4 regions of the Streptomyces sp. NPDC056987 genome follow, and region 2 is predicted to be linked to each of the others. Evidence: riboswitches for the same ligand, from Rfam matches in the RefSeq annotation. Region 2 holds a riboswitch; each other region holds the start of a gene.
What was found. A riboswitch is a leader RNA that binds a small molecule or an ion and turns the genes downstream of it on or off. The one in region 2 is predicted to bind S-adenosylmethionine.

Region 1 (4,711 bases), on a different contig from region 2:
GTACGGCGAGCGTGACCGGGTCCCCGTCGGGCAGCGTGGCGAGGCCGGAATGCAGCCGTACCCCGCCGACGTGGAGCGTCCCGTCGCGGGCTCCGGTGCCCTCCAGGATGTTGGCCGCGCCGATGAACTCGGCGACGAAGCGGGTGGCGGGCGTCCGGTACACCTCGGTGGGCGTGCCGAGCTGTTCGACCCGGCCGCCGTTCATCACGGCGATCCGGTCGGAGAGCGACATCGCCTCTTCCTGGTCGTGCGTGACGAAGACCATGGTGATGCCGAGGCGCTGCTGGAGCTCCCGCAGCTCCACCCGCATCTCGCGGCGCAGTTTGGCGTCGAGGTTGGACAGCGGCTCGTCGAGCAGCAGCACGGCGGGCCGGGTGGCCAGCGCGCGGGCCACGGCGACCCGCTGCTGCTGGCCGCCGGAGAGCTGCCGCGGCCTGCGGTCCGCGTACGCCTCCAGGCCGACGAGGCGCAGCGCCTCGGCGACGCGTTCGTCCCGCTCGGCGCGCTCGGTGCGGCGCACCTTCAGGCCGTACGCCACGTTGCCTGCGACGGTCATGTGCGGGAAGAGCGCGTAGTTCTGGAAGACCAGGCCGAGCCCCCTGCGGTGCGTGGGAACGTCGGTGAGGTCCGTGCCGTCCAGGGTGATCCGGCCCGCGGTGGGCCGGACGAACCCCGCCAGGCTGTTGAGGAGAGTCGTCTTGCCGCAGCCGCTGGGGCCGAGGACGGAGAGGAACTCGCCGCGCCTGATGGAGAGCCGGCCGACGTCGAGGATGCGCTGCCCCTCGTACCCGGCGGCCAGGCCCTCGATCTCGATGTGCGCGGCGGTCCCGCCGCCGGCGTCGTCACGCTGCCCGGTCACTTGAAGATCTGATTCCACCGCTGCTGCCATTCATTCAGCTTGGGGGTCGCCGTCTTGTAGTCGACCCAGGTGAACGTCTTGTAGACGGCCTCGCCGTACTTGACCTTCGCCTTGAAGTCGGGGCTGTAGTCGATGGTGTCGTTGCCCGCGCCGTAGAAGGTCCCCTCGGCGAAGGGCTTCTGGTACTGGGCGGCGCTGAGGTAGTCGAGGAACTTGTAGGCGGCCTCGGTGTGCGCGCTGCCCTCGGGGACGTAGTACGAGGTCAGCGCGCCGACGGCGCCGGAGGCGGGGTAGCTGAAGCCGATCGGCTGCCCCTCCTTGGCCATGGCGAAGGCCCGGCCGTCCCAGAAGGGCACGATCCAGGCGTCGCCGTTCTGGAGGACGGTGGAGACGCTGCCCGCGTCCGCCGGGAACGCCGAGACGCAGTCCTTGAGCCCTTCGAGCTTCTTGAACGCCTTGTCGACATCGGCGGGGTCGGAGAGCTTGCCGCCGTCCTGGGAGACCAGCGCGGAGAAGAACTCCAGGCCCGCGTTGTAGGTGAGCGGGGGCAGGGCGACATGGCCGCAGTACTTCTTGTCGAAGATGTCGGTCCAGTCGCGGGGCGCCTGCTTGATCTTGTCGGTGCGGTACAGCAGCCCGTTGGAGCCGGTGGTCAGCGGCACGCCGTAGGAGGCGCCCTCGACCGTGGACTGCTGGGTGAGCACCGGGTCGAGCTGCTTCCAGTGGCTGAGGTCGCCCGTCTTCAGCGGCTGGAGGAGGCCACCGCCGACGGCCTGGTGCAGGGAGCCGGGGGTGAGGGCGACGACGTCGAACGGCGCGTTCTTCCCGCCCGCGGCACGGAGCTTGGTGAGCCAGGCGGAGTCGGCGCCGTAGACGAGGTTCACCTTGATGCCGGTGTCCTTCTCGAACGGGGCGACGAAGGACTTCTTGAACAGCTCGCCCCAGGGGCCCGCGAAGGCCGTGACGGTGATCTGCTCCCCCTTGGAGCCGGACCCTCCGTCGCCGGAGCCGCCGGAGGAGCCGCCGGTGTCGACCCCGCAGCCGGCGACGGCGGCGAGGACAGTGGCGGCCGAGGCGAGGACCAGCAGGGGGCGTCGCCCGCGTGGGCGTGGCAGGGCAGCTCTCATGAGGGCAGGACTCCTCGGTGCGGGGTGACGGCGAACGGCGCGCCGGCCCGTGGGTGATGGTTCGCCGGCCGCTCGTCGAGCGGGGGCCGCTGGGCGGGGCACCATGACGACGTGCCCTGAGGCATCACGTCCGCTGTCATCTCGTGCTCCCGTCACAGGTACTGGACCTGGGTGACAGGTCCGCGCTTGCTCCCGGCACATCGGTGTGCGCGTGGAGCCGTGTCATCACCCGGGGCACCCCACCGCAGAAGGAGGGTTGCCGCCCAGCAAGCCGGGGCTTGTCGCTGGGACTCGTGACGGCCAAAAACGTAACACTCTGTGGCTGGTTTCTGAAGATGAGGCGGATCACATGATGATCACACCTCGATCACAGGGTGGACGATTCAGGACAAAGCTGTATAAATATCTGCCCACGTGGCCGGGCGTCACCGCCACCCGGGCGCCACCGCGTCGGCACCGGCACCACCATCAGGCCATTCATTAATTAGGAATACTTCTTGACACGGTCCGGGAGCGTGCCGACGATGAAGCGATCTCCCGAGCCGTCGTCGACGCAGGAGCCGCCCGTCGTGTTGTCGCTGCGCACTCATGACCTGACCGCTCCGCTCCCCGGCCCGACGGGGCACCTGAGGATGGGCAGCCCGGACGGCGTCCCCGCTCCCCTGGTCCCCGACAGCCGCAGAATCCTGCGGGGCCGGGTCCCCTGGCTGCCCGTCATGGCGGAGTTCCACTTCAGCCGCTACCCCGCCGCCGAGTGGCGCGAGGAACTGCTGAAGATCCGCGCGGGCGGGGTCGACACCGTGGCCACCTACCTCTTCTGGAACCAGCACGAGGAGACCCGCGGCGCCTTCCGGTTCGACGGCGGTCTCGATGTGCGCCGCTTCGTCCTGCTCTGCGCCGGACTCGGGCTGTCCGTCGCCGTACGGGTCGGTCCCTGGTCGCACGGCGAGTGCCGGGGCGGCGGCTTCCCCGACTGGCTCGACGGCACCGGCTGCGCCCCGCGCACCGACGACCCGGCCTATCTGGCCCTCGTCGAGCGGTACTTCGCCCGGATCGGCCATGAGCTGCGCGGCCTCTCGTACGACGAGGGCGGCCCCGTCGTCGCCGTACAGATCGAGAACGAGCTGTACGACGCGCCCGGCCACCTCGCGACGCTCCGCCGCCTCGCGGCGGCCGCGGGCATCGCCGCCCCGCTGTGGACCGCCACCGGATGGGACGCCGCCGATCTGCCGCGCGACGTCCTGCTGCCGGTGTACGGCGGCTATCCGGAGGCCTTCTGGCTCCCGGCGCACGGCGGGTGGGCCCGGGAGATGCGCCGACACTACGTCTTCACCCCGGTCAGGGACGACCCGAACATCGGCGCCGATCTGCGCCCCGCGGTGCGGGCGGGCCACGGGGTGCCGGACGACGGCCGCTACCCGTACATCACCTGCGAACTCGGCGCGGGCATGGCCGTCGCGTACCACCGGCGGCCCCTGGTACGGACCGCGGACATCTCCGCGCTCGCGCTGGCGAAGCTGGGCAGCGGCTCGGTCTGGCAGGGGTACTACCTGTACCACGGCTGTTCGCAGCGGCTGGATCTCGCGCTGCCCAACCAGGAGTCGCACGCCACCGGTTACCCCAACGACCTGCCGGCCGTCAGCTACGACTTCCAGGCCCCGCTGGGTGAGTACGGGCAGGTGCGCCCCTCGTTCCACGCGCTGCGCGCGCAGCACCTGCTGATCCAGGACTCCGGGGCGCGGCTCGCGGACATGCCGCTGCGGCTGCCCGACGTGACACCGGCCGGCCTCGACGACCGGTCCACGCTCCGCTGGGCGGTGCGCTCCAGCGGTACGGAGGGCTTCCTCTTCGTCAACAACCACCAGCCCCACGAGCCCCTCCCCGACCACCGCGAGGTGCGCTTCCGGGTCGAACTCGACGGCTGCGCCCGGCAGTTGCCCGCCACGCCGGTGACCGTGCCCGGCGGCGCGCACTTCGTGTGGCCCCTCGGGTACGAGGCGGGGCCCGGCGTACGGCTCGACTGGGTGAGCGCGCAGCCGCTGACCCGGCTGGAGATCGACGGGGTGCCGACCGCGGTGTTCGCCGCCACGGCGGGGATCACCCCGCAGTTCCCGCTGCCCGCCGGGGCCGTGGTGTCGGGTCCCGCGCGGACCGCCGGGCGGGACGGCGCGGCGGTGGTCGTGGAGGTCACCGCACCGGGCACGGAGGCGGCGGTGACCGTGAGCGGGCCCGAGGGGCCGGTCCGGCTGCTCTTCCTCACCGAGGAGCAGGCGCGCCGCCTCCAGCGGGTCCGGATCTGGGGCGCGGAGCGGCTGGTGCTCTGCGACGACGCCGTCCTGGCCGACGGCGGCGAACTGCGCGTCCACACCGAGGCGGAGACCGTTTCCCTCTCCCTGGCGCCCGCGCCAGCCACCGCGATCCGCGCGCCCGGGGCCGGCCCGACGGGATCCTGTACGCCCGGATCCGATCCGGCGGGATCCCGTACGCCCGGATCCGACCCGGCGGGATCCGATACGGCGGGGCTCTCCCGGCCCCGTGCCGACGGCCTCTTCACCACCTGGACGGTCGGGGTCCCGCAGGTGGCCGGGGCCGGTGCCGTCACCGTCGACCGGGTACGCGCGCGGGCCGTGGCGCCGCCCGCCCGTGACGGCGGCCCGCAGCGGCGCGCCTCGGCCCCGGTCGACGCCGACTTCGCGGAGGCGGCGGTCCACCGGATCGCCGTCCC
Region 2 (4,711 bases):
GAAGTGGTCCTCCCGGACGGATGGGGTCTCCCCTGCTCGAACGCAGTTGAGAGCTTGGGGAAGGATTGCTCCGGACCGCGCTGGCGCCCGCGACGGACGGCCTGAGAGCCGCTGGTTCCTTGCCCCAACGACTCTTCGGGCCTCACCGACCCGGTCCTTAAGTTGTCACTCTCACTCGCAGAGTGCTAACGCCAATAATTAGCACTCGACCCATGAGAGTGCAAGCGCCTACAGGGGTCGTCGAGGGGTGGCGGCCGGTCGGCGGGTGGGCGCAAGCGCCTGAGGACTTCGCCCCCGGAGCCGAGGGGACACGCGTGAGGGGCCCGTATCCCGGTGCGGGATGCGGGCCCCTCATGCGTGAGTGGGTGCAGAGTGCGTACTGACCGCGTACGTGAGTGCGTCGGTGGCCGATCGCGCCGGGATCAGACGGCGAGCTTGACCATGTCCGCCTGCGGACCCTTCTGGCCCTGCGAGATCTCGAACTCCACTCGCTGACCTTCTTCAAGGGTGCGGTAACCGTCCATCTGGATCGCGCTGTAGTGGACGAATACATCCGCACCACCGTCGACCGCGATGAAGCCGTAGCCCTTCTCCGCGTTGAACCACTTGACGGTGCCCTGAGCCATGCCAACTCCCCTATTACTGGCCCTTGGACGGGGCCACACTTCGCGCCGGAACGCGTCGACCGCGGCTGAATGTATCTGCCCAACTGCCCTCTGCAACAGGTCAATCGGACGAGAAATCTGGGCATGGCCGAACACGCATAGTGCTGAATCCACTGCGTTCCGGGGCAAGTCGGGCCGGGCAAAGGGTACGTACACCACATACGGCGCCAGGACTTTGCCCTCATGTTGTCGCGTTCTCGCTCGCGTTGGGAGCGGGCGACGGCGGGGCGTTCCCTTACTCTACCGTGCTCAACCATGTAGAACGGTCCCCTCCGCTTCTGTCGCGGAGAGGACCGTTTCCCTTACGGAGCGCGGCGGCGTCAGCCTCCGGCGACCGCCGGGATGATGGAGATGCCCGCGCCCGCCGGGGTGGCGGTCTCCAGGCCCTGCTCGAAGCGGACGTCGTCGTCGTTCACGTACACGTTCACGAAGCGGCGCAGCTTGCCGTCGTCGTCCAGGACGCGCGCGGCGATGCCCGGGTGGCTCGTCTCCAGGGACTGGATGACCTCGGAGAGGTTCGCCCCCTCCGCGGGGACTTCGGCCTGGCCGGCGGTGTAGGTGCGGAGGATGGTGGGGATACGGACCTTGACGCTCATGATGGGACCTTTCTGCGAAGTCGGAGTCGGAGTGGGTGATCGGCCTGACGGAGGATCACCCGGTTCGTCAGCGGGGTCAGCTTGGCGGCGTGATCAGCTCGCGGCAAGACCGGCTTCGCGGAACGCGTCGAGGCTCGGGCGGATCGTCGCCGTCGGACCCGTGGTCGGCGCCACGGCGTCCAGCGTCTTGAGCCCGTCACCGGTGTTGAGGACGACCGTGGTGAGGGCCGGGTCGAGGACGCCGGCCTCGATGAGCTTCTTCGTCACGCCGACGGTCACGCCGCCCGCGGTCTCGGCGAAGATGCCCTCGGTGCGCGCCAGCAGCTTGATCGCGTCGACGATCTGCCCGTCGTTCACGTCCTCCACCGCGCCGCCGGTGCGCCGGGCGATGTCCAGGACGTACGGGCCGTCCGCCGGGTTGCCGATCGCCAGGGACTTGGCGATGGTGTCCGGCTTCTGCGGCCGTACGACGTCGTGCCCGGCCTTGAAGGCGGTGGAGACCGGCGAGCAGCCCTCGGCCTGGGCGCCGAAGATCTTGTAGGGGCGGTCCTCGACGAGCCCCAGCCTGATCAGCTCCTGGAGTCCCTTGTCGATCTTCGTGAGCTGCGATCCGGAGGCGATCGGGATGACGATCTGGTCCGGCAGCCGCCAGCCGAGCTGCTCGCAGATCTCGTACGCGAGGGTCTTGGAGCCCTCTCCGTAGTACGGCCGCAGGTTGACGTTGACGAAGCCCCAGCCCTCGCCCAGCGGGTCCCCGATGAGCTCGGAACAGAAGCGGTTGACGTCGTCGTAGTTGCCCTTGATGCCGACCAGGTCGCCGCCGTACACCGCGGCCATGACGACCTTGCCCTGCTCCAGGTCGTGCGGGATGAAGACGCAGGAGCGGAAACCGGCGCGGGCCGCCGCGGCGCCGACGGCGCCCGCGAGGTTGCCGGTGGAGGAGCAGGAGAGGGTGGTGAAGCCGAAGGCGCGCGCGGCCTCGACGGCGATGGCGACGACGCGGTCCTTGAAGGAGTGCGTCGGGTTGCCGGAGTCGTCCTTGATGTGGAGCGAGCCGGTGATCCCCAGCTCACGGGCGAGGTTGTCGGCCTTGACCAGCTTCGTGAAGCCGGGGTTGATGTTGGGCTTCGAGGCGACGTCCGCGGGGACGGGCAGCAGCGGCGCGTACCGCCAGATGTTGTCCGGGCCCTCGGCGATGCGCTTCTTCAGCTCTTCGGGGTCCCCGCTCGGCAGGTCGTACGCGACTTCGAGCGGCCCGAAACAGCTCGCACAGGCGAAAATGGGGCCGAGGTCGAAACGCTCTCCGCATTCGCGGCACGAGAGCGCGGCGGCGGGTCCGAGGTCGACGGTCGCGTCGGTACCGCTCCGGACGGTCTGCACAGCCATGATGGCGAGGCCCTTTCTCCTCATCTTCCTCGCGACGTACTTCGCCACGAGACGGAATTGGCACCTTCCCCACCGTGACCTCATGGTCGGCGGGAGGGTTGCCGGGACTTCAACGGGCCGTTCCCTCAGTCCCTCTGGATGAGCGCTATGGCGCCGGAGCCTTGGTCCGGTGCGTTTGTTCACGTGCTGACCCCGGCATGCCGTGGTCATTCGCGTTGTTCAAGACTGTAACCGAAGGGGCGGAGGGTTGAGATAGTCGTCCGCACCGCGAGATGGATCACGTTGCGGCGTGTATGCCGGTGTGCGTGCCGACGTACGAGCCATGAGACATCACGTACCTGACAGAGAACGCGCGCAGGGAGTACCGAACGTGCTGGAAGAGGTGGAGCACTGGCTGACCAGGCGTTCCTGGTCGGCGGGGGACCGTACGCCCGACCGGCTCCTGGCGGCGAAGGCGGCGCGCGGCGCCACGGTGAGCGTGGTCCTGCCGGCGCTCGACGAGCAGGAGACGGTCGGCGCGATAGTCGCCGTCATCCGGCGCGAGCTGATGGAGCGGGTCCGGCTGGTCGACGAGCTGGTGGTGATCGACTCCGGCTCCGCCGACCGTACGGCCGAGGTCGCCGCGGCGGCGGGCGCGCGGGTCGTCCACCGGGACACGATCCTGCCGCGGCTGCCCGCGCTGCCCGGGAAGGGCGAGGTGCTGTGGCGGTCGCTGCTGGTGACGCGCGGTGACATCGTGTGCTTCGTCGACGCCGATCTGCGGGAGTTCTCGCCGGACTTCGTCTCGGGGATCGTGGGCCCGCTGCTCACCGAGCCCGAGGTGCAGTTCGTGAAGGCGATGTACGACCGCCCGCTGCGCCAGGGGCCGGCGCCGGAGTCCGGCCAGGGCGGGCGGGTGACCGAGCTGGTGGCGCGCCCGCTGCTCAACCTGCACTGGCCCCGGCTGGCGGGCTTCGTCCAGCCGCTGGGCGGGGAGTACGCGGCGCGCCGCTCGCTGCTGGAGCGGCTGCCGTTCCCGGTGGGGTACGGCGTGGAGCTGGGCCTGCTGGTGGACGCGCTGCACACGGTGGGGCTCGACGCGCTGGCCCAGGTGGACGTGGGGGTACGGCTCCACCGCCACCAGGACGACCGGGCGCTGGGGCGGATGGCCGCGGCGATCTACCGTACGGCGCAGCTGCGGCTCCAGCGGGGCCATCTCGTACGGCCGCTGCTGACGCAGTTCGAGCGGGGCGAGGACGGCTTCGTACCGCGGACACACGCGGTGGACACGGAGGAGCGCCCGCCGATGCGGGAGATCGCGGAGTACACGGCCGGACGCGCGGCGTAACATCAGATCATCGCACCATTTGTCTACATTGCCCCCTCATGAGACTGAATCACACGTTTTCAGGGGCTTCGGAACTGACCTGGGTGGTGCTGGCTCAGGTCGGCACCACGGCCGAGCGGCTGTGGCTGCTGGGCGGGATGGCGTTCGCGCTGACGGGCGCGGGGGTGGTCGCGCTGGCCGCCGCGCGCGGGAGGCGCGACTGAGAGCCCGCCGGGCCGGCCTCCGGGGGGGGGCACTCCGAGCGGGCCTCCGGGCGGCCTCCGGACGGGGGGAGGCTCCCGGGGCCGGGGACGTCACACGAGCCGTACGTTTGAGCGTTTCCGGGACGGGCTAGGTTTCGCGACATGGTTACCGAGCCGTCAGAAGCTTCCGGCACCCCCGCGCCCGCCCGTGTCCTCGTGGCCTCCAACCGGGGCCCCGTCTCGTACACGCGGCGCGACAACGGGACGCTGGAGGCCCGGCGCGGCGGCGGCGGGCTGGTGTCGGGGCTGTCGGCCATCGGCTCGGACGACGACGCCCTCTGGGTGTGCGCGGCGCTCGGCGAGGGCGACCGGGAGGCCGTACGGCGTACGGAGGGCCGCCTCGACCCGGCGGACACGGGCGGGCAGCGGGTACGGATGCTGGGCATCGAGCCCGAGGTGTACGCCGCCGCGTACAACGACGTCGCCAACTCCACGCTCTGGTTCGTCCACCACATGCTCTACCAGACCCCCCTGGAGCCGTCCTTCGGCCCGGAG
Region 3 (4,711 bases), on a different contig from region 2:
TCGACCAGCTCAGCCGCGGCCGGGTGCTGGTCAACATCGTCAGCGGGGTCGACCAGCCCGCCGCCTACGGTGACCCGCACAGTGACCCCGCGGGGCGGTACGCCCGCACCCGGGAGTTCCTCCATCTCGTACGGCGCCTGTGGACCGAGGAGGACGTGACGTTCGACGGTGCGTACTTCCGGGTCGGCCGGTCCACGGTCGCGCCCCGTCCGTACGCCACCGGCACCCGGGCCCATCCCACGCTCTACTTCGGCGGCGCCTCCGAGGCCGCCGAACGGGTGTCGGCGGCGGAGGCGGACGTGCAGCTCTTCTGGGGCGAACCACTCGACGGCGTCGCCGAACGCATCGCGAGGCTGAAGGCGTTGAGCGAGGAGGTGGGCCGCAGGCACCGGCCTCTCCAGTTCGGCCTGCGGATCACCACGGTGGTGCGCGACACCACGGAGGAGGCCTGGCGGGCCGCCGAGGAGAAGGTCGCGCGGACGGCCCGGAGCGCGGGGGAGACCGCCTGGACGGAGAACGGCAGGACCGCCGCGGGACAGCAGAGGCTTCTCGACCTCGCGGCACGGGGCGAGGTCCTCGACACCTGCCTGTACACCGCCCCCGGCACCGTCGGCGGCAAAGGAGCGGCGACCACCTGGCTGGTCGGCTCCGCCGCAGACGTGGCCACGGCGCTGGACAACTACCGCGCCCTGGGCGTCACCCACTTCGTCCTCTCCGACACCCCGTACCAGCAGGAGACCGCCCGGGTCGGCGACCAACTGCTGCCCAGGCTGCGCTGACCGCCGTGGACGGCACGACGGCCGGCGCGGCGCCGCGCCCGCCCTCACGCCGCGTCGGACACCGCCCCGGTCCTGTCCCGGAAGGCGGGATGAGCGCCGAGGCGGCGTACGTACGCCCCGAGCCGGGGGTACGAGCAGAGGGTGCCGGCCGGGCCGAGGTGGACGAGCGCCACCCACAGGTCCACGTCCGCGGCCGTGAGCGTGTCGCCCAACGCGTGGGTGCCCGAGGCGAGCCGACGGTCCAGCAGGCCGAGTGCCGCCGACCGTTCCGAGGGCGGTCCGGCCGGGGTGACGTCCCGGTCCAGCAGGTCGCGCAGCGCGTCGATCTCCGGGACGAGGGCCGGCGGGTTGAGAGCGCGGTGACGGGCTCCGTCGTCGCCGGGGAGCAGGCCCCCGAGGTCGCGGAGAATGGCCGGGGTCTCGTTGCTGACGATGCGTCCGCTCCAGCGGTCGCGCAGCGCGGGCACGGTCAGCGGCCCGTCGTAGTGGTGCACCGTGGCCTCGTACGCGCCGCGCAACGAGGCGAAGGCCTCGGGCGTCCCGGCGGGACGGGTCAGGAGCGTGGTGGCGACCGACCCGCCGAGGCCGAGCAGGTCGAGGGTGATCGAGACACGCAGCGAGCGGGGACACCCCGCGGAGAGGTAGAGATCGTAGCGGTGCGGTGCCGGGTAGAAGCCCCCGGCCAGGCCGACGCCGATCCGGCTGTGGAAACGGTACGGCCGGGGGGAGGCCGCGGCCACCCCGGGGCGAAGGGCCGGCGCGGGAAGTGCCGACGCGGAAGGAGCCGGGGGACGACCGCCGGACACGGCCGTGCCGGGGCTGCGCAAAGTTGTCTCGGGCATGACTCTCCCTTTGGGGAACGAGGAGGCCACCGCCGCCTGGTGGGCACCGGCGGCCGGATGCGGAGCGACTGCGCTTCTCGCACCGGTCCGGATCGCACGGACCGGCGGCGGATCAGTAAGCGCTGGAGACACGCAACAGGTCGATGTGCAGGCGCCTCGTCAAGCCGTTCCTCGGCATTGCCACCCGTCTCACCTCCGGGGCCCGCGAGACGCGGGACCGCGCTTGCCCCGCCGCGTCGGCGGAACCCGGTCGTCACCCGGAGCACCCCGTCGCGGTGGAAGGGTTGCCTGTCGGCGGGCCGGGGCCGATGACCACACGAGCGGGCGGAACCCGCGCCGTGGGCGCTGACAATCGTGACCGTCCACATCAGTCTCGGTGCCCTCGGTGACGGCGTCAAGGAAGCCGGGTGCGCGGTCTCACCTGATGGTCACCCGCGTTGACATTCTTTTCGGGAGGTGCCTACCGTGCGGCGCACAACGGGAGCCCCCAGGGCCGGAGAAGCGGTGGTGACAGCGATGTACGGAGCTGACAGGACGGCCGCACACCGGCACCCGCGCCGTGTCCCGCTCCGCGCGGACCGCTCCGTCGGCCTGTCGGGCGTCAACAGCGCGCTGTGTCCGGCCCGTTGTCCCGCCCTCCGCCACTGTCCCGCCCTCTGCCACGACTGACGGTTCTCCCCGTCCCCGACGACCACCGCTGCCGCGGACCGGGACGGAGAAGAAGCCGGACAGCGGAATGAAAGCCACAGCCGCGTTGTTGCGCCTGCTGACCGGTGAGCGGCGCACCGAGGAGTGAGCGGCGCGCCCCAGGACAGCCGCGAGCGTGAGGCCGGCCGGGCCTCCGGGGCCGCCGGGCCGGAAAGGTGGAGGTGAGGCACATGCGTCCCGTGTCCCGTCACCGCGCCGTGGACCCGGCCCCGCCCCGCCGTCTGCACCTGTACTCCCGGACGCACATCGACCTGCTCCGCGTGGCCGGCGCGCTCTGTCGCCCCTGACCTGTTGCCCTCGCAGCCGCACCCCTCGTACGGGGACCGGCTCCCCGTACGGCTGATCAGGAAGGCGTCTCCCGATGTCCTCGTCACCCTCGCCGCTGCACCTCGCCGTCGCCCTCGACGGCGCCGGCTGGCACCCGGCCGCCTGGCGCGAGCCGGTCTCCCGCCCCCGCGAACTGCTGGACCCCGCCTACTGGACCGACCTCGTCACCGAGGCCGAGCACGGCCTGCTCGACTTCGTGACCATCGAGGACGCCCTCGGCCTCCAGTCCTCGTCCCTCACCGAACCCGACGGCCGCACCGACCAGGTACGCGGCCGTCTGGACGCTGTCCTCATCGCCGCGCGGGTCGCCCCGCTGACCCGCCACATCGGTGTGGTGCCGACGGTCGTGGCCACCCACACCGAGCCGTTCCACATCTCCAAGGCGATCGCCACCCTCGACTACGTGAGCACCGGCCGCGCCGGCCTGCGCGTACAGATCTCGGCACGCCGGAACGAGGCCGCGCACTTCGGACGCCGTACGGTCCCGCCGCTCCACGGCGAGGAGTACGCCACGCCTGCCGGGCACGAAGCCCTGTCCGACGCCTTCGACGAGGCCGCCGACCACGTCGAGGTCGTGCGCCGGCTCTGGGACAGCTGGGAGGACGACGCGGAGATCCGGGACGCCGCCACCGGCCGCTTCATCGACCGCGACAAACTCCACTACATCGACTTCGAGGGCAGGCACTTCGCCGTCAAGGGCCCCTCGATCACCCCCCGCCCGCCCCAGGGTCAGCCGATCGTCAGCGCCCTCGCCCACGCCACCATCCCCTACCGGCTGGTGGCCCGGGCCACCGACATCGGCTACGTCACCCCGTACGACGCCGCTCAGGCCCGCGCCGTCGTCGAGGAGATCCGCGCCGAGCAGTCGGCGGCGGGCCGCGCCGGCGAACCCCTGCACGTCTTCGGCGACCTGCTGGTCTTCCTCGACGACGATCCCGCCGAGGCCGTGGCCCGCCGGGAGCGCCTGGACGCCCTCGCGGGACAGCCGTACACCGGCGACGCCCCGGTCTTCACCGGAACCCCCGCCGGGCTCGCCGATCTGCTCCAGGAACTGCAGTCGTCGGGGCTGTCCGGCTTCCGGCTGCGTCCCGCCGTCGCCGGGCACGACCTCCCGGCGATCACCCGGGGCCTGGTCCCCGAACTCCAGCGCCGGGGCGCCTTCCGCCGCGCGTACGAGGCCGGCACCCTGCGCGGGCTGCTCGGCCTCTCCCGCCCCGCCAACCGCTACGCCGCCGCCCCGGCCGTCTGAGCCCGAAGGAGCCTCCTACCGTGAGCCAACCGCTCAAGCAGATCCACCTCGCGGCCCACTTCCCCGGCGTCAACAACACCACCGTGTGGAGCGCCCCCGAGGCCGACAGCCATATCGAGTTCAGCTCCTTCGCGCACTTCGCGCGGACCGCCGAACGCGCCAAGTTCGACTTCCTGTTCCTCGCCGAGGGGCTTCGGCTGCGTGAACAGGGCGGAAAAATATACGACTTGGACGTCGTCGGCCGACCCGACACCTTCACCGTCCTCGCCGCGCTGGCCGCCGTCACCGAACACCTCGGCCTGACCGGCACCATCAACTCCACCTTCAACGAGCCCTACGAGGTGGCCCGCCAGTTCGCCAGCCTCGACCACCTCTCGGGCGGCCGGGCCGCCTGGAACGTGGTCACCTCCTGGGACGCGTTCACCGGAGAGAACTTCCGGCGCGGCGGCTTCCTCCCGCAGGAGGAGCGCTACGCGCGCGCCAAGGAGTTCCTGGCCACCGCGAACGAACTCTTCGACTCCTGGCACGGGGACGAGATCGTCGCCGACCGGGAGACCGGCACGTTCCTGCGGGACGCACGCGCCGGAGCCTTCGTGCACCGGGGCCGGCACTTCGACATCCAGGGGCAGTTCAACGTCCCGCGCAGCCCGCAGGGCCGCCCGGTCATCTTCCAGGCCGGGGACTCCGACGAGGGACGCGAGTTCGCCGCGTCGAGCGCCGACGCCATCTTCAGCCGGTACGCCGCCCTCGCGGAAGGCCAGGCGTTCTACTCCGACGTCAAGGGCCGCCTGCCCCGGTACGGCCGG
Region 4 (4,711 bases), on a different contig from region 2:
AGTCCTGGGTCACCGGGGACAAGCGGGAGCACCACATCCTGGACCGCCCGCGCAACGCCCCGACGCGTACCGCGTTCGGTGTGGCCTGGCTGACCTGGTACTTCATCCTGCTGGTCGGCGGCGGGAACGACCTGTGGGCGACGCACTTCCATCTGTCGATCAACGCGATCACCTGGTTCGTCCGGATCGCCTTCTTCGTCGGACCGGTCATCGCCTTCATCGCCACCAAGCGGATCTGCATCGGTCTCCAGCGGCGCGACGCCGAGAAGGTGCTGCACGGCCGCGAGTCCGGTGTCATCAAGCGGCTGCCGCACGGTGAGTTCATCGAGGTCCACACCCCGCTGGACCAGGGTGACCTGCACAAGCTGACCGCGCACGAGCAGTACGAGCCCGCCGAGCTGGGCCCCGAGACCGACGAGAACGGGGTACGCCGCAAGGTGTCGCCCGTCGAGAAGCTCAGGGTCAAGCTGAGCAAGGGCTACTACGGCGAGAACAACCAGCTCCCCAAGCCCACCGCGGAGGAGTACAAGGAGATCACCAGCGGCCACGGCCACCACTGATCGCCCGGCCTGACACAGGTCGCCACCACCGAGGGCCCCGGCCCGGTCTCCCCAGGGAGCCGGCCGGGGCCCTCGGCGTGCCACCCGCGGTGTCCTACGCGCCCGCGCGTCCGCGTCCGCAGTACGGGCACTCTTCCACCAGGGCCCGGGTCCGCCGATAGGCTTGCGGCCGGGCCGTACGCCGTCACACCGTACGAGGCCCACGCAGCCGTCCCAGACACCCAGGAGCGAGCATGAGCGCTGTTACCCCTGTCGGAGGCGACACCGTGGCGGCCCGCACCTGGCCGGGCGTGCTGAACCCCCTGCTGCGCGGCGAGAACCTGACCACCGACGACACGGCGTGGGCCATGGACCGCATCATGGGCGGCGAGGCCACCGACGCGCAGATCGCCGGCTTCGCGGTCGCGCTGCGGGCGAAGGGCGAGACCGTCGAGGAGGTCTCGGGGCTGGTCCGCGCCATGTACACGCACGCCCACACCATCGAGGTGCCCGGCCGTACGGTCGACATCGTGGGCACCGGCGGCGATCTCGCCAAGACCGTCAACATCTCCACCATGTCCGCGATCGTCGTGGCGGGCACGGGCGCCAAGGTCGTCAAGCACGGCAACCGCGCCTCGTCCTCCGCGAGCGGTGCCTCGGACGTACTGGAGAAGCTCGGCGTCAATCTGGAGCTGACGCCGGAGCGGGTCGCCGAGGTCGCGGAGGAGGCTGGCATCACGTTCTGCTTCGCGGTCAAGTTCCACCCGGCGCTGCGGTACGCGGCCAAGGCGCGCAAGGAGCTGGGCGCGCAGACCACCTTCAACATCCTCGGCCCGCTCACCAACCCGGCCCGGGTCAGAGCCCAGGCGGTGGGCGTGGCGGATGTCCGGATGGCGCCCATCGTCGCGGGGGTCCTCGCCGAGCGGGGCAACTCGTCGCTGGTCTTCCGCGGTGACGACGGGCTCGACGAGCTGACCACCACCGCGACCTCCCGGGTGTGGACCGTGCGGGACGGCAAGGTGACCGAGCAGCCCTTCGACCCGCGCGACGTCGGCCTGGACCTGGTCCCGGTGGAGGCGCTGCGCGGCGCGGACGCCTCGTACAACGCCGATGTCGCGCGCCGGCTGCTGGCGGGCGAGACCGGTCCCGTACGGGACGCGGTGCTGCTCAACTCGGCGGCGGCGCTGGTGGCGCTGGACCTGACGGGCGAGCCGCTGGAGAGCCAGCTCGCGGCGGGGATCGCGCGCGCCGCGGAGGCGATCGACTCGGGCGCGGCGCGGGACGCGCTGGCCCGCTGGGTGGCGGCCAGCAACGCCTGACCGGGCGCCGGGGAGGGGCCGGGACGCGGAGCGCGCGTCCCGGCCCCCCTTTCTGACCCTGAGCGTGCCCGTCCCGTATCGCGGACAGCACTTGGGGGGTCCGTGCCGCCGTGCGATACTTTCGGCCAAGGTCATGAGTGACAGCGATTAAGGCCCCGGCTCGCTGTCCGGCAACCCTCCGTCCGTGGCGGGGTGCCCCGGGTGAAGACCAGGCCGTGGGCAGCGAGGTCCGCGGCAAGCGCGGACCCCTTCTCACCTTTGGGGTCCTGGTCCTCAAGGGAGCAGTCTCGTGAGCAAGCGAATGCGTTAGGGCTCTTACGCCCCTTCTTCAACACGCCTCCGTACGGTCTCCTCCGTGCGTCGAGGCAACATCCGCATCTGGCGCCACCTCTGTCATGCCGTCATGCTGTGACGGCGCCGTGTGGGTCCTTGAAGCTGTTCCGACTCTTCTCGCCGGGAGACAACGCCATGTCCGCACGCCCCAACGCCTCCTTCTCCGCTGCCACCACCTCCACCACCGCCTCCGCCGGGTCCGAGGACCCCGCCTGTGGAGCACCGCTTCCGGTGCTCGGCCGCGATGTGACCGTCCCGCTCGTCACCGGCGGCGAGGTCACGTACGCGGCCCTCGACTACGCCGCCAGCGCCCCGGCCCTCCAGCGGGTGTGGGACGACGTCGCCGCCTACGCCCCGTACTACGGAAGCGTCCACCGCGGCGCCGGCTACCTCTCGCAGCTCTCCACCGACCTCTTCGAGAACAGCCGCCGCACCGTCGCGGAGTTCCTCGGCTGCCGCGCCGACGACCAGGTGGTCTTCACCCGCTCGACCACCGACTCCCTCAACCTGCTGGCGGCCGCGCTGCCGGCCGGCTGCCAGGTCTTCGTCTTCGAGACCGAGCACCACGCCTCCCTGCTGCCCTGGCGTGACGCCCGGGTCACCTACCTCAACGCCCCGCGCACCCCGGCGGAGGCCGTCGCGACCCTGGAGCGGGCGCTGGCCGAGCGCGACCCGGGCGCCCCGGCGCTGGTCTGCGTGACGGGCGCGTCCAATGTGACCGGTGAGCTGTGGCCCGTACGGGAGCTGACCGCCGCCGCGCACGCCCACGGCGCCCGGATCGTCCTCGACGCCGCGCAGCTCGTCCCGCACCAGGCCGTGGACATCGCGGAGCTGGGCGTCGACTGGGTCGCCTTCTCCGGCCACAAGCTGTACGCGCCGTTCGGCTCCGGGGTCCTCGCGGGCCGCGCCGACTGGCTCCAGGACGCCGAGCCGTATCTCGCGGGCGGCGGCGCCAGCCGCAAGGTGGCGCGCCGCGCCGACGGCGGGGTGGACGTCGACTGGCACGCCACGGCCGCCCGCCACGAGGCCGGCTCGCCCAATGTCATCGGCGTCTACGCGATCGCCTCCGCCTGCCAGGCGCTCACCGAGGCGGGGTTCGACGCGCTGGCCGAGCGGGAGCAGCGGCTGGTCGCCGAGGTGCGCGCGGGACTGGCGACGGTGCCCGAGGTCCAGGTGCTCTCGCTCTTCGGCGACGACGCGCCGCGGGTCGGCGTCCTGTCGTTCGTGGTGGAGGGGTGGAACAGCTCGCACTTCGCCGCCGCGCTCTCCGCCGAGTACGGCATCGGCGTACGGGACGGTCTGTTCTGCGCGCACCCGCTGGTCAGGACGCTGCTGGGCAGCGACCCGCAGGACCCGGGGGAGTGCGGCGCCCCGGAGGCCGAGCCGGGCGAGCGCTCGCTCAACGCGATCCGGGTCAGCTTCGGCGCGGGGACGCCGGACGAGCACGTGGAGCGCTTCGTGCGCGCGGTACGGGAGCTGGTGAGCGACGGCGCGCGGTGGAACTACCGTACGGAGGAAGGCCGTTGCGTCCCGGACCGGGACGGCGCCGCCGCGTAGCCCCGTACGAAGCCTGCTTGAGAGGCGGTCTACGCGTCGAGTCCGATCGCGAAGGCCGCCTCCAGGTCGTGCTGGGAGTACGTACGGAACGCGACGTGCGTGTCCGTGGCCTCGACGCCGGCGATCTTGCTGATCCGGCCGGGGATCACATCCGCCAGGTCGTCGTGTTTGGCGACCCGGACCATGGCGATCAGGTCGTACTGCCCGGTCACCGAGAAGACCTCGCTGACGCTGTCCAGGGCGGAGATCGCCTCGGCGATCTCGGGGATACGGTCCACGCTGGTCTTGATGAGCACGATCGCGGTGATCACGGTTGGCGTTCTCCCTCGGTGGCCGCCGGCTGGGCCCCTCACTCTATCGGTACGCCCGTACCGCACCCAGGCGAGGAGAATGCCCGCTTCGAAGCCCGCGGCGGCGGGGGAGAGCCATGAGGCCGTAGGGTTGCCGGGTGCCGTCCGCGGTTCGACGCCGCATCGCGGGGCACCGCTTAGGGACGATGGAAAAGAAGAGCAAGGGGACGCCAACGATGGCAGCACTTCCGACGGTTCCGCAGCCCACGGCCTCCACCCGGTGGCGCTGTACCTTGTGCGGCAATCTGACCAGGTTCGATGTGACGCGCTCGTCCAAGGTCGTCGAGTACGTCCATCTGGACCTGGCCGGGGAGCCGACGGTCGAGGAGCGTGAGGTGGTCAGTGAGACCATCGAGTCGGTGCGCTGCCGCTGGTGCAACGCCGTGGATCAGATCGAGCTGGTGGACAGGCCGGGTGCCGGTTCCTGAGGGAGCCGCCCGTAAGGGGTGGATGGGGTGACGGATCGTGGAGCAGCCCGCGAGCGGTGCTGAGCCGGCCGGTGCGGCCGGCGGTGACGCCGCGGAGGCGCTCGACCGCCCGCTCCCCGACGGCGTACGACGCAGGGTCGTCGCGCTCGTCTCGGACGCCTTCGGCGGGCTGACCGTCACCGAGC

Region 1: it holds a riboswitch for S-adenosylmethionine, as region 2 does, so the genes downstream of both, ACFTZC_RS10195 (PotD/PotF family extracellular solute-binding protein) here and thrC (threonine synthase) in region 2, are expected to answer to the same signal.
Region 3: it holds a riboswitch for S-adenosylmethionine, as region 2 does, so the genes downstream of both, ACFTZC_RS29460 (putative leader peptide) here and thrC (threonine synthase) in region 2, are expected to answer to the same signal.
Region 4: it holds a riboswitch for S-adenosylmethionine, as region 2 does, so the genes downstream of both, ACFTZC_RS10575 (aminotransferase class V-fold PLP-dependent enzyme) here and thrC (threonine synthase) in region 2, are expected to answer to the same signal.

What each region holds. Positions count from the first base shown of each region.
Region 1 covers NZ_JBHURV010000006.1:264,454-269,164, reverse strand. Annotated here, with positions in the region: gene ACFTZC_RS10200 (ABC transporter ATP-binding protein) at 1-859, opposite strand, end outside; gene ACFTZC_RS10195 (PotD/PotF family extracellular solute-binding protein) at 856-1,986, opposite strand; SAM riboswitch class IV at 2,164-2,285, opposite strand; gene ACFTZC_RS10190 (beta-galactosidase) at 2,511-4,711, shown strand, end outside.
Region 2 covers NZ_JBHURV010000002.1:389,840-394,550, forward strand. Annotated here, with positions in the region: gene ACFTZC_RS04060 (cold-shock protein) at 423-626, opposite strand; gene ACFTZC_RS04065 (MoaD/ThiS family protein) at 986-1,261, opposite strand; gene thrC (threonine synthase) at 1,355-2,647, opposite strand; SAM riboswitch class I at 2,665-2,792, opposite strand; gene ACFTZC_RS04075 (glucosyl-3-phosphoglycerate synthase) at 3,018-3,974, shown strand; gene ACFTZC_RS04080 (hypothetical protein) at 4,013-4,177, shown strand; gene ACFTZC_RS04085 (trehalose-6-phosphate synthase) at 4,319-4,711, shown strand, end outside.
Region 3 covers NZ_JBHURV010000030.1:64,994-69,704, forward strand. Annotated here, with positions in the region: gene ACFTZC_RS29450 (LLM class flavin-dependent oxidoreductase) at 1-779, shown strand, start outside; gene ACFTZC_RS29455 (glutathione S-transferase C-terminal domain-containing protein) at 824-1,621, opposite strand; gene ACFTZC_RS29460 (putative leader peptide) at 1,734-1,799, opposite strand; SAM riboswitch class IV at 1,836-1,981, opposite strand; gene ACFTZC_RS29465 (putative leader peptide) at 2,500-2,616, shown strand; gene ACFTZC_RS29470 (LLM class flavin-dependent oxidoreductase) at 2,691-3,905, shown strand; gene ACFTZC_RS29475 (NtaA/DmoA family FMN-dependent monooxygenase) at 3,926-4,711, shown strand, end outside.
Region 4 covers NZ_JBHURV010000007.1:39,551-44,261, reverse strand. Annotated here, with positions in the region: gene ACFTZC_RS10585 (cytochrome bc complex cytochrome b subunit) at 1-560, shown strand, start outside; gene trpD (anthranilate phosphoribosyltransferase) at 794-1,858, shown strand; SAM riboswitch class IV at 1,988-2,105, shown strand; gene ACFTZC_RS10575 (aminotransferase class V-fold PLP-dependent enzyme) at 2,327-3,748, shown strand; gene ACFTZC_RS10570 (Lrp/AsnC family transcriptional regulator) at 3,778-4,059, opposite strand; gene ACFTZC_RS10565 (hypothetical protein) at 4,275-4,526, shown strand; gene ACFTZC_RS10560 (NYN domain-containing protein) at 4,564-4,711, shown strand, end outside.